DNA from 2 places in the Bacillus sp. AFS031507 genome. Region 2 is predicted to be linked to the other one. Evidence: riboswitches for the same ligand, from Rfam matches in the RefSeq annotation. Region 2 holds a riboswitch; the other holds the start of a gene.
What was found. A riboswitch is a leader RNA that binds a small molecule or an ion and turns the genes downstream of it on or off. The one in region 2 is predicted to bind cyclic di-GMP.
Positions count from the first base shown of each region.

Region 1: linked by a shared signal. The riboswitch ahead of COE25_RS26195 (anti-repressor SinI family protein) and the one ahead of COE25_RS00450 (anti-repressor SinI family protein) in region 2 are both predicted to bind cyclic di-GMP.

Region 1 covers NZ_NUOW01000039.1:6,880-13,711, reverse strand. The annotation lists gene COE25_RS26225 (GNAT family N-acetyltransferase) at 1-69, shown strand, start outside; gene COE25_RS26220 (helix-turn-helix domain-containing protein) at 217-771, opposite strand; gene COE25_RS26215 (LysE family transporter) at 889-1,479, shown strand; gene COE25_RS26205 (hypothetical protein) at 2,461-3,120, opposite strand; partial or broken gene COE25_RS26200 (IS110 family RNA-guided transposase) at 3,502-4,720, opposite strand; gene COE25_RS26195 (anti-repressor SinI family protein) at 5,118-5,237, opposite strand; cyclic di-GMP riboswitch class I at 5,265-5,348, opposite strand; gene COE25_RS31050 (hypothetical protein) at 5,535-5,696, shown strand; gene yhfH (protein YhfH) at 5,948-6,082, shown strand; partial or broken gene COE25_RS26185 (helix-turn-helix domain-containing protein) at 6,247-6,378, opposite strand; gene COE25_RS26180 (DUF2975 domain-containing protein) at 6,405-6,832, opposite strand, start outside.
Region 2 covers NZ_NUOW01000001.1:91,577-98,408, reverse strand. The annotation lists gene COE25_RS00470 (MDR family MFS transporter) at 1-276, opposite strand, end outside; gene COE25_RS00465 (DNA topoisomerase III) at 380-2,470, opposite strand; gene hutH (histidine ammonia-lyase) at 2,816-4,342, shown strand; gene COE25_RS00455 (hypothetical protein) at 4,380-4,592, opposite strand; cyclic di-GMP riboswitch class I at 5,206-5,295, shown strand; gene COE25_RS00450 (anti-repressor SinI family protein) at 5,326-5,457, shown strand; gene COE25_RS00445 (helix-turn-helix domain-containing protein) at 5,565-5,894, opposite strand; gene map (type I methionyl aminopeptidase) at 6,177-6,832, shown strand, end outside.

The DNA.
Region 1 (6,832 bases), on a different contig from region 2:
GGTTTTGAACAGATTGTTAATCCAGAACTATTTATGCAAAAGGTACTTAAAAATCCATATCAACAATAAAAACTCTTCTAACGATTGCAAGAGATCAAGATCCAGCTGCCATTAGCGGCTTTTCTTGTTTCACTAACGGAGCAGTTTAGTTTAATAACGCATTGTTATATTAGTGAATAATACAATGGTAAAACCCCGTTTTAATTAAACGGGGTTTTAATTTGGATAGTATAAAACCATACTTAATCGAGTTAATGTTTCTCCAGAATTATGATAAGTATGAGGTCTATCAGCCTTGAATCTAATAGAATCGCCTTTTTTCACTGTATATTCAACGTCATTTACTCGGACAGTTAATTCACCATCATAAATAGTTAAAAATTCCTCAGTTCCTTCCCTGTGTGAATCAGCACTTAGGAACCCACCTTTTTCAATCTCAACAGAATATACTTCAAAACGTCTATCATCTTCAAAGGGAAAGTATGGGTAAAGCCGATATTTCCCTTTATCCTCCACAAGAGTTTGAACCTCGCTCATTGAAATAACTTTTGTATCTGGCTGCGGATTATTGATTAAAGAAGTAAAAGAAATTTTTAATCCATTTGCTATTTTCCAGATAGTTGTAATAGTAGGACTGGATTCACCTCTTTCAATTTGACCAATCATTGTTTTACTTACACCAGTAACCTCTGCAACCTTTTCAAGGCTTAATTTTTTACTTTCTCTATATGCTTTTAAGTTTTTGGCAATGATTTGATTTATTTCTTCCATAAAAACACTCCTATAATTAATTATTTACAATATAACGTACATATCGTACAATATAAAGGAAATCGTTATATTGTCTATTTCGAACATTATAACATACAATCAAAGGAGGGTTCCATTTTGGCTTTATTATCATTTTTGTTATATGTCTTTGTTACTGCTTTTACCCCAGGTCCAAATAATATTATGGCAATGTTAGTTGCTAACAAATACGGATTAAAAAAGACAATTAGATTTTCGTTAGGAGTTGGTTCAGGTTTCTTTGTACTAATATTATTGTGTGCTTATTTTGGTCTTTTGCTTAAAAGCTTCATTCCAAAAGTTGAATTTATAATGACTATTCTAGGTGTAATCTATATGTTGTATCTGGCTATAAAAATTATTACAAGTAAGAATGATGGTAATCACACTGATGGGGACAAGAATAACAGTTTTTTAACAGGTATGCTTTTACAATTCATAAATCCGAAAGGTATTTTATATGGCATAACTACAATATCAACCTTTGTCCTTCCATATCACACTTCAAATGTCAGCTTAATATTCTATTCATTCTTTCTAGCTTTTGTTGGTTTTTTAGGTACTTACTCTTGGGGTGTGTTTGGTTCAATTTTCCGAAAGTTCTTATCAAAGTATAATACTCAGTTTAATATAGTTATGGCTTTATTATTGATGTTTAGTGCAATTTCGATACTTTTGGAATCGAGATAATGTAACGGGTGCGATGCTTTAAAAAGGCATCGCCTTTTTTTGATTTAATTAACAATGCAGAATGTGAAGTATGGCACTTAAAGTAACGGGTGCAAGAGTTTAAGATCAGTGGCTGCTTCAGCAGCTTTTTTTGCTTGTTCCACTATCGGGGTGCTTATGTTTAATAAGGCGTCGCTACGGCGACTTTTTTTCTTGTTCCACTAACGTAGCAAGTTACTTTAAGAATGATTATAATTGAATAAAGAACTTAACTCAGAGGTGTTGCTGTTTCTTAATTAAGGAGGTATATGATGAAGTTTTTTATAAAGTTAAATACTATTAGTGCCTTATACGCTATAGCGTTGTTTATAGCAATCGAACTCATAATAAATGTATCTCATATTAGTATGTTAACTGGCTGGGAATGGGATAATGTTTACATTGTAATTGCTGCTATTAATGTTATTGGACTTCTACTTTCGACAATTTTATTCATTTACTTAACAAAAAAATGGAATATTGGTAGGAAATACAGCTATTTGTCACTCCTTTTGTGGGTACCATATTTTATTCTTTTTTTCTCTTTTTTCCCTGTTGTTTTTCCTATTAATGTAGGAGTAACACTATTTCCGAGATTTAACCTTCTGATTTATGGGTCTGTCATTCTGTATCCAGTTTACATATTATTTATTAATCTATATGCTTCACCTCTAAGTACAGATTATGAGGAAATAAGGCATTAATATTGCAGGTCACTTTTTACAACTTATTCATCTCGCTTATTGAATTAGAGTGTGCTTTAGGTCGTAGCTGCGGCTCTTTTTCTTGTTCCACTAACGAGGCAGGTTAGCTGAAGAAGTAAGTGTATTTGGAAACTAAAAGGTTCTGTTTATCCAAATGTTATTTTTATGTAAATAAGCCAAAAATATATAAAGGTGAATAAAATCTTGTATATTTTCAACTTATTGAAAATATTCGACTTGATGCTAAAGTACCAGTTTATCATTCACATCTATACTTGAACTTAGGCTCTGTCTGAATATAAAAAGCATTTCTTACTTGTGCACTCCAATTTGCAAAGGCTGATCTCCATTCAGGAGTGTTAAAGAATTGATCAACAGTTTGAGTTTCAGAATGCCAAACAATAAATAGGTTGAGTGGGGCAATTCCTCCTGCCCAAATTCCATTATTTGCGTCAGTATCTTCTTCCCTTACTAATAATAAGGGTAGACCAAATTGAAAAGCCATTGAAGGTTCTACTTGTGAATAAACTGATCCTATCCAGAAAGGAGTGGATGGTGGAAGGGGTCCTGCATTGACGTCAACTGTTTGAATTTTAAATCGACGAAGGTTTACTGCCAACATTCCATAGCTTGATGAAACTAACCGACGAATATCAGTCAAAATGGATTCGGGATAACTTTCGCTTAAAGGTAATGTACGCGGAAAAAGTAAAGCACTCTCAATCTCTAAAATTAAACGGTCTAGAAACCGTTGTTGGTTGTCATTTAAATGAGTTGTCGTACTTAAAAATATGGGAATACGATAAGCACGGTCAATACACTCTTGGTGTGCCGATGATTGATATACTTTTTCTTCCTTTAAAAGTTCATTTTTAGAATTTCTTGAGAAATCTGTGTGTAATTCTCCTTTATATTTCATCACTTTCTCATCTCCTTTTTAATTAGTCTATGGAAAAGGATTAAGTGAGCTTGGACAAAACAACCGGATTTCTAAAATTAGGACTTTTTAAAAAAATTAATAATTTGGCCTAAATTCGAATTTCATTTTCGATTAGACCCTACAAACAGAACTATTCCTACTATCAAATCATACATAGATTAATTGTACAGGGGAAGATAGTTTACTGGAGTTTCCTAAAAATTAATTTTAGAAATTGTGAAATATTTCACTTAAACTACTATGAAAATAAACTTCTGTAACTTCTGCAAAATGGCAATACTGAAGAAGACGCAGCTCATTCAATTTTTTTTTAAAAGAGAGCGCCTGATCCAAGGATATTTCATTGACTATATTAATGAATTAGGAGGCTTCCGTTATTGTTACGGTATAACCCAAGTTTTCTAGTCTACGTACAGAATGCCGTATAATTGAAGTTTCTTTTTGTTTATCAAAATAATCTTCACCTAAATCAACGTACATTTCTTTTCGAGTTAAGAGATAATATGCAATTCTCAACATGGCGTGAGCGACAACAATTCCCGCTCGTTTTCTACCTTTTCGTGCGGCTGTACGCCTATACAGTACGCCTAGGTAGTTTTTTAGATGCTCCTACTGAATGAGCTTCTTCTGTTAATGCGGATTTTAAATATTTGTTTCCTTTTTTGGTTTTGGATGATTTTCTTTTACCTGCGCTTTCATTGTGTCCTGGTACTAATGCTGCCCAAGAACATAAATGTGAAGGACTTGGAAACTGTTTTTTAATATTTGTTCCGATTTCAGCTAGGATTTGCTCAGCCATCCGAGTGGCAATGCCAGGTATTGAATCTAGTCGTTCAATATCTTCTTGATAGGAACTTACTCTTTGGGCTACTTCTTGATCTAACATATCGATTTGTTCACTTAGGAAATCAATGTGCGTTAAAATAGTTTTTAACATTAATCGTTGATGAGGGTTTACATATCCTTTTAGAGCGATCTCAAGTTCATCTTTTTTCCTTTTTAATGAACGCTGAGCGAAGTTTGCTAGTTTCTCAGGATTATCTTCACCATCCGCACTCGCACGAAGCATATTCCTTGAAGAAACTCCCATAATATCAGAAACAACCGATCCTAGTTTAATATTCGCTCCTTCTAATACTTTTTGAATACGATTGTGTTGTCTGGCACGTTCTTCAATAATACTCCTTCGATAGCGAACAAGTTCGAGCAACTCACGTTGATTGCGATCTGGAATAAAACTGGCTTTGAGTAATCCATGACGAAGAAGTTGTGCTATCCACTCTGCATCTTTGACATCAGTTTTACGCCCTGGGAGTGCTTTCATATGTTGAGCATTTACCTCTAAAAACTCAATTCCTTCGGACTCAAGCAAATTAACAATAGGTTTCCAGTAAACACTTGTACTTTCCATTGCAACGTGGGTACAACCGTACTCCTTAATCCAATCAATTAGTTTTAATAAAAAAACTGTTTTAGTTGAAAACGTTTGGATCTCCTTTCCTTCTGGTGTCATAATACAGGCGGTAATACTGTCCTTATGGACATCCATACCACATGCTCGTTCAATGATTACATCCATTAAATTTATCCTTTCCACGGCTACTATTTATAGAGGCTGGTGCAACAACCAGAATAGGATTAATCTAATATGAGTGCTTCCCGTAAGGGAGCGACAGTCTGTGATGCACCGTGGTCGTTGGCGTCAGACTAACGGATGGGCTCTAACGCACCATAGTGTATCGACCTTCCTCTTCCAGCCGTAGAATCATTATTGACGCTTTTAAACAATTTTCATTCTCTGTGGTGCAGCGCTTGCGCTGCATGGATGACTAACGGGTGCAAGAGTTGAAGATTGGGGTTGCTACGGCAACTCTTGTTCCACTAACGGTGCAGTTTAGTTAAAGAAGTAAATTGACTCTTTAATGTAGCATTTGACCAAAAGTGCGAAGAAATTAAAAAAATAGACCTCACAGAGGTCAAGATGATTTATTTAGAAATTCTTTAATTTCATCAACAGAAATTCCTAAATTACGAGCTTCCAAAATGAGGTCAAACCAATCTTTGTCTAATTCTTTTTTGCCAGCAGTTGCAGTCATAATATTCCCCCTAAAATATGTACTATTTTAGGCAACTCAGCCATCTTAGTTTATAACCTTAGACCTGTAGCTTTGCGTCCCAATCTTTCAAATGGTTTGCTTTTTTCTAAAAATTGTTAATAATATGAAACAATTGTACTACAAACGTTCACTATATTGAACAAAATAAAATCGAAAAAATTCGACAATAAATAGGAAGTTATGTAGCACTTCGACGAAAATATGCAATAAAATAGAATGTGCTTGTTGAACTAACGGGTTCATTCCTTAAATAATGATCCGAACAGGGAGAAGTGTATGAAAGAAGTAATTATTTCTGAATTAGGCAAATTAGCGGGATTAAAGTTACAAAATGCTGGAAGAGCATCTAACCTTTTTTGGATGGGGTTCGGGGATATGATTCAAATAAACAGAAGAGGCAGAACCCAAGAAACACCAGAATATGCATTACATATTTAATGTTCGTGGAGAATTACCTTAGATAACACAATAGTTGTAGCTTCAAGAGAATTCTATTCTCTTAACTCGGAATGGGATGATGATACTGAGGATTTCGATTGGGATATTCAAGGTAAAAATAGATTAAATGAACATATTAAAACTTTTATGATTTATTTAAAAAAGGTCTATACTTTTTTCTCTTTTTCGCTTATACTGTACTATAACAAGATAAGTAAAAACGAACTGTATTAATAAAGGAGGAGATTTAAATGTTAATGAGTCCTGTTGAATTTTTCCGCAATTTGCCAAAAAAGGAATGTCCTGAATGCGGGCAGCATATGCAAGAGCAAGCAGAAAGTTATATGATGGATTGTGATCGTTGTTTATCCAAAAAAGAAGAGTAAAGTTTGTTAACTCTCCAGCTTTGCTGGGGAGTTAGAGTAAATAACATCAATAAACGCAAAGAAGGGATAGCTTAATGGCTATCCCTTAAATTATCTATCGACTCTCGTTAATTAAATAAATTTGTTGTCCGTTTTTAATAAGTGTCTTCGTCGCTTTTGTACGCCAAAATATCACCTGGCTGACAATCCAAAGTCTTACATATGCTTCTAATGTTGAAAAACGAACCGCTTTTGCTTTCCCATTTCAGAATGGAGAGATTAGCCATAGTAATTCCAACCCTCTCCGAAAGCGGCACCTCGTTAATAAAATTTTATCAAAAAATTAATCATTTTTTGGTTTTAATTCAAGGACGTTTTTTAATGGCTTTTGAAGTGCGTCCACAATGGCTGCGATGATACTTGTTGCCAAAATGCCCATTAGACTTAGTGATATTGGACCTGCTGGGTCGTCACCTGTAACTTTAGAAAGCACCTTTAAGCTTACTATCCCTAACACAATGAAGAAAATGACTGCAAAAGTACATTTCTTTAAAACCTTCAAAGATTTAAGGGATAACTCAGAGAAAGCATTGTTCCTTTCGATATAGGTTAATAGTTTAAATGCTTGATACAACACAACAAAAAACGTAATACAGAATCCGTATGCACATACTAAAAAGGGGATTAGGAAGTAAGCAGTATCTGGATGTACCCTTGCATCTCTAATGGCTATCTCAGGCAACCAAATACATAAAGCAAGCACTGCAATTC
Region 2 (6,832 bases):
TGCGAAGGCAAAGGCTATAAACGAAAGTCCCTGACCGATAGCGGACAAAACCATCATTCGTTTCCGCCCGAACCGGTCGGCACAGTATCCGCCCATAAGGTTAGCCAATACAGAAAAAATTTGTGAGAAAACTAGTAATAATCCTGCTTTACTTTTACCGAACTCTTCTGCAAAATAGATCGTTAAGAAAGGAAAAAACATCCAAAAGGTAATGTTCATCATCCCTTCGCTAAACAGGCGAACTTTTAAATTAGGATCCCAATCCCTAATCCTCATACATTGTCCTCGTTTCTAAATTTTTGACCATACCATCATACTATCTAACTGGACGAACATACAGCAGAAATGGTAAGCACATGGATTGTGCTTACCATTATGGTTAGTCTTGATTTTTTAAGGCTTGTTTCAGTAAATCACCTAAGCTTGTTCCAAAATCCTCTTTTTGCGTATATTTCTGGACAAGTTTTTGTGCTTCTTTCTTATTAACTGCTTTTTTCTTGTCTTCTGCTTTTTCAACGACATTGCATCGGCGGCATTGGAAGTAGGCGCCTGCTTTCCCGTCATGAATCTCCATTTTTTTATGGCACTGTGGACAGCGGCGATTGGAAAGCTTCGGGTCCTTTCTTTTCCGAAATGAACACTCAGGACTTGAGCAAACAAGAATTTTTCCATCCTTTGTATTTCTTTCCTTTAAGAATTCGTTACATTCCGGACATCTCGATCCGGTTAAATTGTGGGCACGGTACGTTTTGTCGCTCGTTTTAATTTCAGAAACCAGCTGCTCTGTTTGACGGCGAATTTTTTGTAAAAAGGCTTTTGGGTCTGCCTTTCCTTTTGAGATTCGTTCCAATTCCTGCTCCCATTTGGCCGTCAATTCTGGTGATTTTAATTCATCATTGACAAGGTCGATTAGTTGTTTGCCTTTTTTCGTTGGATGGAAGCGCCCATTTTGCCGTTCAACAACTTCTGTTTCCACAAGTCTTTCAATAATTTCTGCTCTGGTTGCTGGGGTTCCTAAACCGAATTTCTCCATTTGAGCTAGAACATCCGCTTCAGAATAACGCTGCGGTGGTTCGGTCCATTTTTGGTTGATGGAGCTATTTTTAACCGTAAAGGACTGACCTTGGGCTAATTTTTGCAAGCCAGTTACAGCATGTTCAGTATCTTCTTTTCCTAAGACTTTCTTAAAGCCCAAATCGATTACATTTGTTTCTTTTGCTGTAAATGTCTCACCTTCTACCTTGAAGGTAGCCTGAATGGTTTCAAATTCATAAGCAGGTAAAAACAAGGCTAAGAAACGTCTGGCAATGATATCGTATAGTTTTCTTTCATCTGAATCGAGTTCGCTAAGATTCAGCCGTTGTTCCGTAGGAATAATGGCATGGTGATCCGATACCTTGTCATTGTTAAAAACGCGTTTGGCAAGCACAGTACCCCTATTTGCAAGAAGAGGGCGGACTTCATCTCTATATCCAGAAGCCATTCCTTGCAGGCGGTCTGTCATTGTGTTCATCATATCTGTTGTTAAATAGCGTGAATCGGTTCTTGGATAAGTAACTAATTTGTATTGCTCGTAAAGACGCTGTAAGACTGTCGAAGTTTTTTTTGCAGAAAATCCAAATCGCTTATTGGCATCACGCTGTAGCTCTGTTAAATCATAGGGTAGAGGCTGCGGCTCTGATTTTTTCTTTCGCTCAATTTTTTCAAGCACAGCTTTTTTTCCATTGATTTTCGATTGGATCGCTTCCGCTTTTACATTTTCGAAAATGCGCTTTTCATTGTCTCGTTCCCAATCAGTTGAAAGCGGGCCGATTTCTGCCCGAATTGTCCAATATTCCTTTGGTACAAAGGATTGAATCTGCTGCTCACGCTCAAGAACAAGTGCAAGCGTAGGGGTTTGAACCCGACCCGCAGATAGAGGATCCTTGTATTTGGTGGTCAATGCTCTTGTCACATTTAGACCAATTAACCAATCAGCCTCTGCTCGGCAAACTGCTGAATGGTAGAGGTCCTCAAACTGTTTGCCTGGTTTTAATTGTTTGAACCCATCCTTTATAGCCTTATCTGTTTGTGAAGAAATCCATAATCTTTTTAAAGGTTTGTTCCAGTGGAGCTTTTCAAGAATCCAGCGGGCAACCAGTTCGCCTTCCCGACCTGCATCCGTTGCAATGATACATTCGTTAATATCTTTTCGTTTGGCTAACGCTTCAATGGCACGGAATTGATGGTTTGTTTGCTTCATGACCATCAAGCCCATTTTTTGTGGAATGATCGGTAAATCTTCCAAATTCCATGTTTTATATTTCGTGTCATAATGCTCGGGCATTTTTAATTCGATTAAGTGTCCAAGGGCCCATGTGACAATATATTGATTGCCTTCCATATAGCTTTTATGTTTTTGATTGCAGCCAAGGACACGAGCAAGTTCACGAGCCACACTTGGCTTTTCTGCAAGTACGAGAGATTTCATAATTACTCCTTTCGGGTAAATCCAATTTGACCTTTTTATAGTATAACGGAACTTTCCTTTATTTTAAATCGTTGTAGCTCATACGCCGCTAAACCGGCGATTCCGCTTTTTATTATTATCGTACTAAAGTGTTATCGTGCTAAAATTCAGAAAATTTAATTGACAGATAAGCTTTTCATCACATACAATAATTATCAATAAGATAATTAAAGAATGGAATGATCCCATGAGACATCTAATAATATTCAATCAAGTAATCATAAAAGAGGCTGGACTCCAAATCAAATAGATTCGGAATCCAGCCTCTTTCTTTATTATACTACAGTGGTAGAGGAGAGAGACAATATGATCACACTTACAGGTGGAAGCTTAACGTTAGAGCAGATGAAAGATGTATTATATGGCAAGCAAAAGGTTAATGCTTCAGACAAGAGTATGGAAGCTGTCAAGAAGAGCCGTGAAGCAGTAGAAAGAATTGTTTCAGAATCAAAGGTAGTTTATGGAATTACGACTGGATTTGGAAAATTCAGCGATGTACTTATCGATAAGAATCATGTTCAAGACCTGCAGCTTAATTTAATTCGTTCCCATGCGTGCGGGGTAGGTGAACCTTTTCCGGAAATTGTTTCTAAAGCCATGGTCCTTCTTCGGGCTAACGCACTACTAAAGGGCTTTTCTGGAGTCAGACCTATTGTCATTGAAAAGTTATTAGAGTTAGTGAATAAAGATATCATTCCTGTCATCCCACAGCAAGGTTCCCTTGGTGCGAGCGGTGATTTAGCCCCGCTTTCTCACCTTGCCTTAGTTCTAATTGGGGAAGGAGAGGTATTTTACAAAGGTAAGCAAATCGATGCTTTTGATGCCCTCCAGTTAGAAGGGATTTTACCCGTAACCTTGGAAGCAAAAGAAGGTCTAGCTCTAATTAATGGTACTCAAGCGATGACAGCAATGGGTGTTATTGGTTACTTGGAGGCAGAACAGTTAGCACATGAAAGTGAGCTGATTGCTGCAATGACAATGGAAGGGTTAAACGGAATTATCGATGCATTTGCAGAAGAAGTTCATGTCGCAAGGGGATACAAACAGCAGATTGACACAGCCGCGAGAATTCGTCGTTATTTAAGCGATAGTTTATTGACAACACAGCAGGGCGAGTTACGGGTTCAAGATGCTTATTCTCTCCGTTGCATTCCACAAGTTCACGGGGCATCTTGGCAGGCCTTGGATTATGTGAAAGAAAAATTAGAGATCGAAATGAATGCTGCAACGGATAATCCATTAATTTTTGATGATGGAGAAAAGGTGATATCTGGTGGGAACTTCCACGGACAGCCCATAGCTTTTGCGATGGATTTTATGAAGATTGCCGTAGCGGAACTAGCAAATATCTCGGAAAGACGAATTGAAAGATTAGTCAATCCACAGCTAAATGATTTACCGGCTTTCCTAAGTCCTGAACCTGGTTTGCAATCGGGTGCAATGATTATGCAATATGCGGCAGCAGCGCTTGTTTCAGAAAATAAAACACTCGCACATCCTGCCAGTGTCGACTCGATTCCCTCTTCCGCAAATCAAGAGGATCATGTAAGTATGGGAACAATTGCTTCTAGGCATGCTTATCAAATTATCCAGAACGCACGCAGAGTTATCGCAATTGAACTAATTTGTGCCATGCAGGCGGTTGAAATTCGCGGGATCGAAAAAATGGCATCTCATACCAGGGTTTTTTATGATAAGGGCCGCGAACAGGTAGCTTCGATTAAACAAGACAGGGTGTTTTCCAAGGACATCGAAAAAGCAGCTAATTGGCTTAAAACAATTGAATTTTCACATTTTATTAGAAATTTAAGTATGGAAAAAGGCCCATTCTAGGATATAAAATATAAAAAGGCGTGAGTGCTCACGCCTTTTATTCTGTCTGGTCATTTAGTAAACGAGCAGTATCTCCTCGATATTCATCCTCATCTTCCACTCGATTTTTAAAGGCTTCCCTTACCACTAAAAATTCTTCGTCCCCAATTGCTTGTTTCGCATGCTTTTCCGTTAAACTGTCTTTTGGAAAATTACCTGGGTGGTTTTTCTTTTTATGTTCAAAATGTTCTCCACGTGCCAAATTCAACACTCCTTTCGTCATCAAAAGTAGCATTCCCTGATTGGAGTGAAAATAATTACTATTAAAAAAGAAAAAGCTGCCTGAAAGTGGAATCTATAAATAGATTCACTCTTCACCAGCTTTATCTTTTGGGGGATCTGGTTTACACATGCGGTCTAATACATACCCAGCAAACACAATAAACGCAATCGGAATGGAAAAGTTTAATACATGAATAAGGGTCATCGCAATGCTTCACCACCATTATTTTGAATATTAACAATATTAAGTTTATTATTATGTTGTTTAATTATATGCTAATTGTCACAGTTTAGACAAATCTTTAAGTCATATGTTTGTAAAACCATTTTAGTTTCCACTAGGAAATAATGAAATGGCAAGGAATTTCGTCTAAAGCTCTAGACCTTAGACATGGAACATCAAAGGAGTTAGGCAGTAATTGGGATATTTTTGTAGATATATGGCATAATTTGTTAGAAAAAAATGTGTGAAAATTTAAATAATACGACAAATTACAACACCCTACTAAAATAGCACTAGATATAATATCAATAAGGATTAAGTAAATTGACCTATCACAAAAGAACGATTGGCTAATACAGTCATACTTAAGTTGTATTAGTTCAGAAAAAGGCAAACCTGTTGAAAAGCAGGGACGCAAAGCCGAGGATCTAAGGCAGGTTTAACTTGTTACGATGGCCGGGCTACCTGGAATACACAATGTATTTTAGGAGTGAGAAAAATGATTATTACAAAAAGTGAAGTAGAAGTAATCGATCAAGAATGGATGGACCTCATATTAGAAGCAAAAGACTTGGGATTATCCATAAAAGCAGTTCGTGACTTCCTTAGCCAACAAGAAGTAATGAGTTAATCATGGAACGACAGTATACATAAATAAAAAAGCATTCTACAAATGGGAGTATTTGTAGAATGCTTTTCTTTTTTCAAATTGAAAAAGACCTTTTAAAAAGCAGGTTATTATTTATCGTCGTTTTGATTAATACGCCACTTGTTAAATTCAAGAAAATCACGAAATTGTTCTTTGGAAACACCAGAATTCATTGCATCTTTGACAAGATTCATCCAATCAATGTCTAATTCCGCTTTATTGACTTCTTCATGTATTAAATGATCAACAGGAATATTTAAGACAACTGCAATTTTTTCAAGAAACTTTATAGAAGGATTCTCTTGTTTGTTATTTTCAAGGTTACTTAAATAAGATTTTGCCACTCCTGCTTGAGCAGCAAGTTCGGAAAGTGACATTTTCTTTTCTAAGCGAAATTTTTTTACGCGATCACCGATCATAATTCTCACACACCTAATTATTATTCTCTTTTCATTAATTCTATCAAAAGGAATAGAAAAGTACCATATTAAGAACAAAGGAATATGAACAAAAATATGAACTTTGAGAAAAAGTTTCACCATATAAAGTATTTTTGAAAAATTAACAGGATAGGGTTAATATTAATAGTGTTGCCAATAGTGGTTAATTGTATAATTCACTAAAAGTTTTTGCGTATAGACGGATAACAATTATGAATATTATACATAAAAATAAACAAAAAGGAAGGGGACCCTCCTAAAATGATTGTCCTTAAATCACAACGTGAAATTGAAGCAATGAAAAAGGCAGGAGAAATACTTGCAGCTTGTCATAAAGAAATCGGAAAATTAATCAAACCAGGTATAACCACTTGGGAAATCGATGTATTTGTTGAAGAATTTCTTAAGAAAAATGGAGCGACACCAGAACAAAAGGGTTATAAGGGTTATGAATATGCAACCTGTGCAAGCATAAATGACGAAATATGCCATGGCTTCCCAAGGAAGGAACCTTTAAAAGATGGGGACATTGTGACAGTGGATATGGTTGTCAATTACAATGGTGCTTTGGCTGATTCCGCCTGGTCTTATGCAGTAGGAAAGGTATCTGAGGAAACCGAACGTCTATTAAATGTTACAAAGGAAGCACTCTATAAAGGGATAGAACAGGCGATTGTCGGCAATCGAATTGGGGATATCGGACACGCAATTCAAACCTATGTTGAAAGTGAAGGTTTTTCTGTTGTTCGAGACTTTATTGGCCATGGGATTGGAGCAGTGATACATGAGAAGCCGGATGTTCCACACTACGGGCTGCCAGGAAAAGGCGCAAGAATTAAAGAAGGTATGGTCTTTACAATTGAACCCATGGTTAATGTAGGAAGATACCAAACGAAGATGGACAACAATGGCTGGAC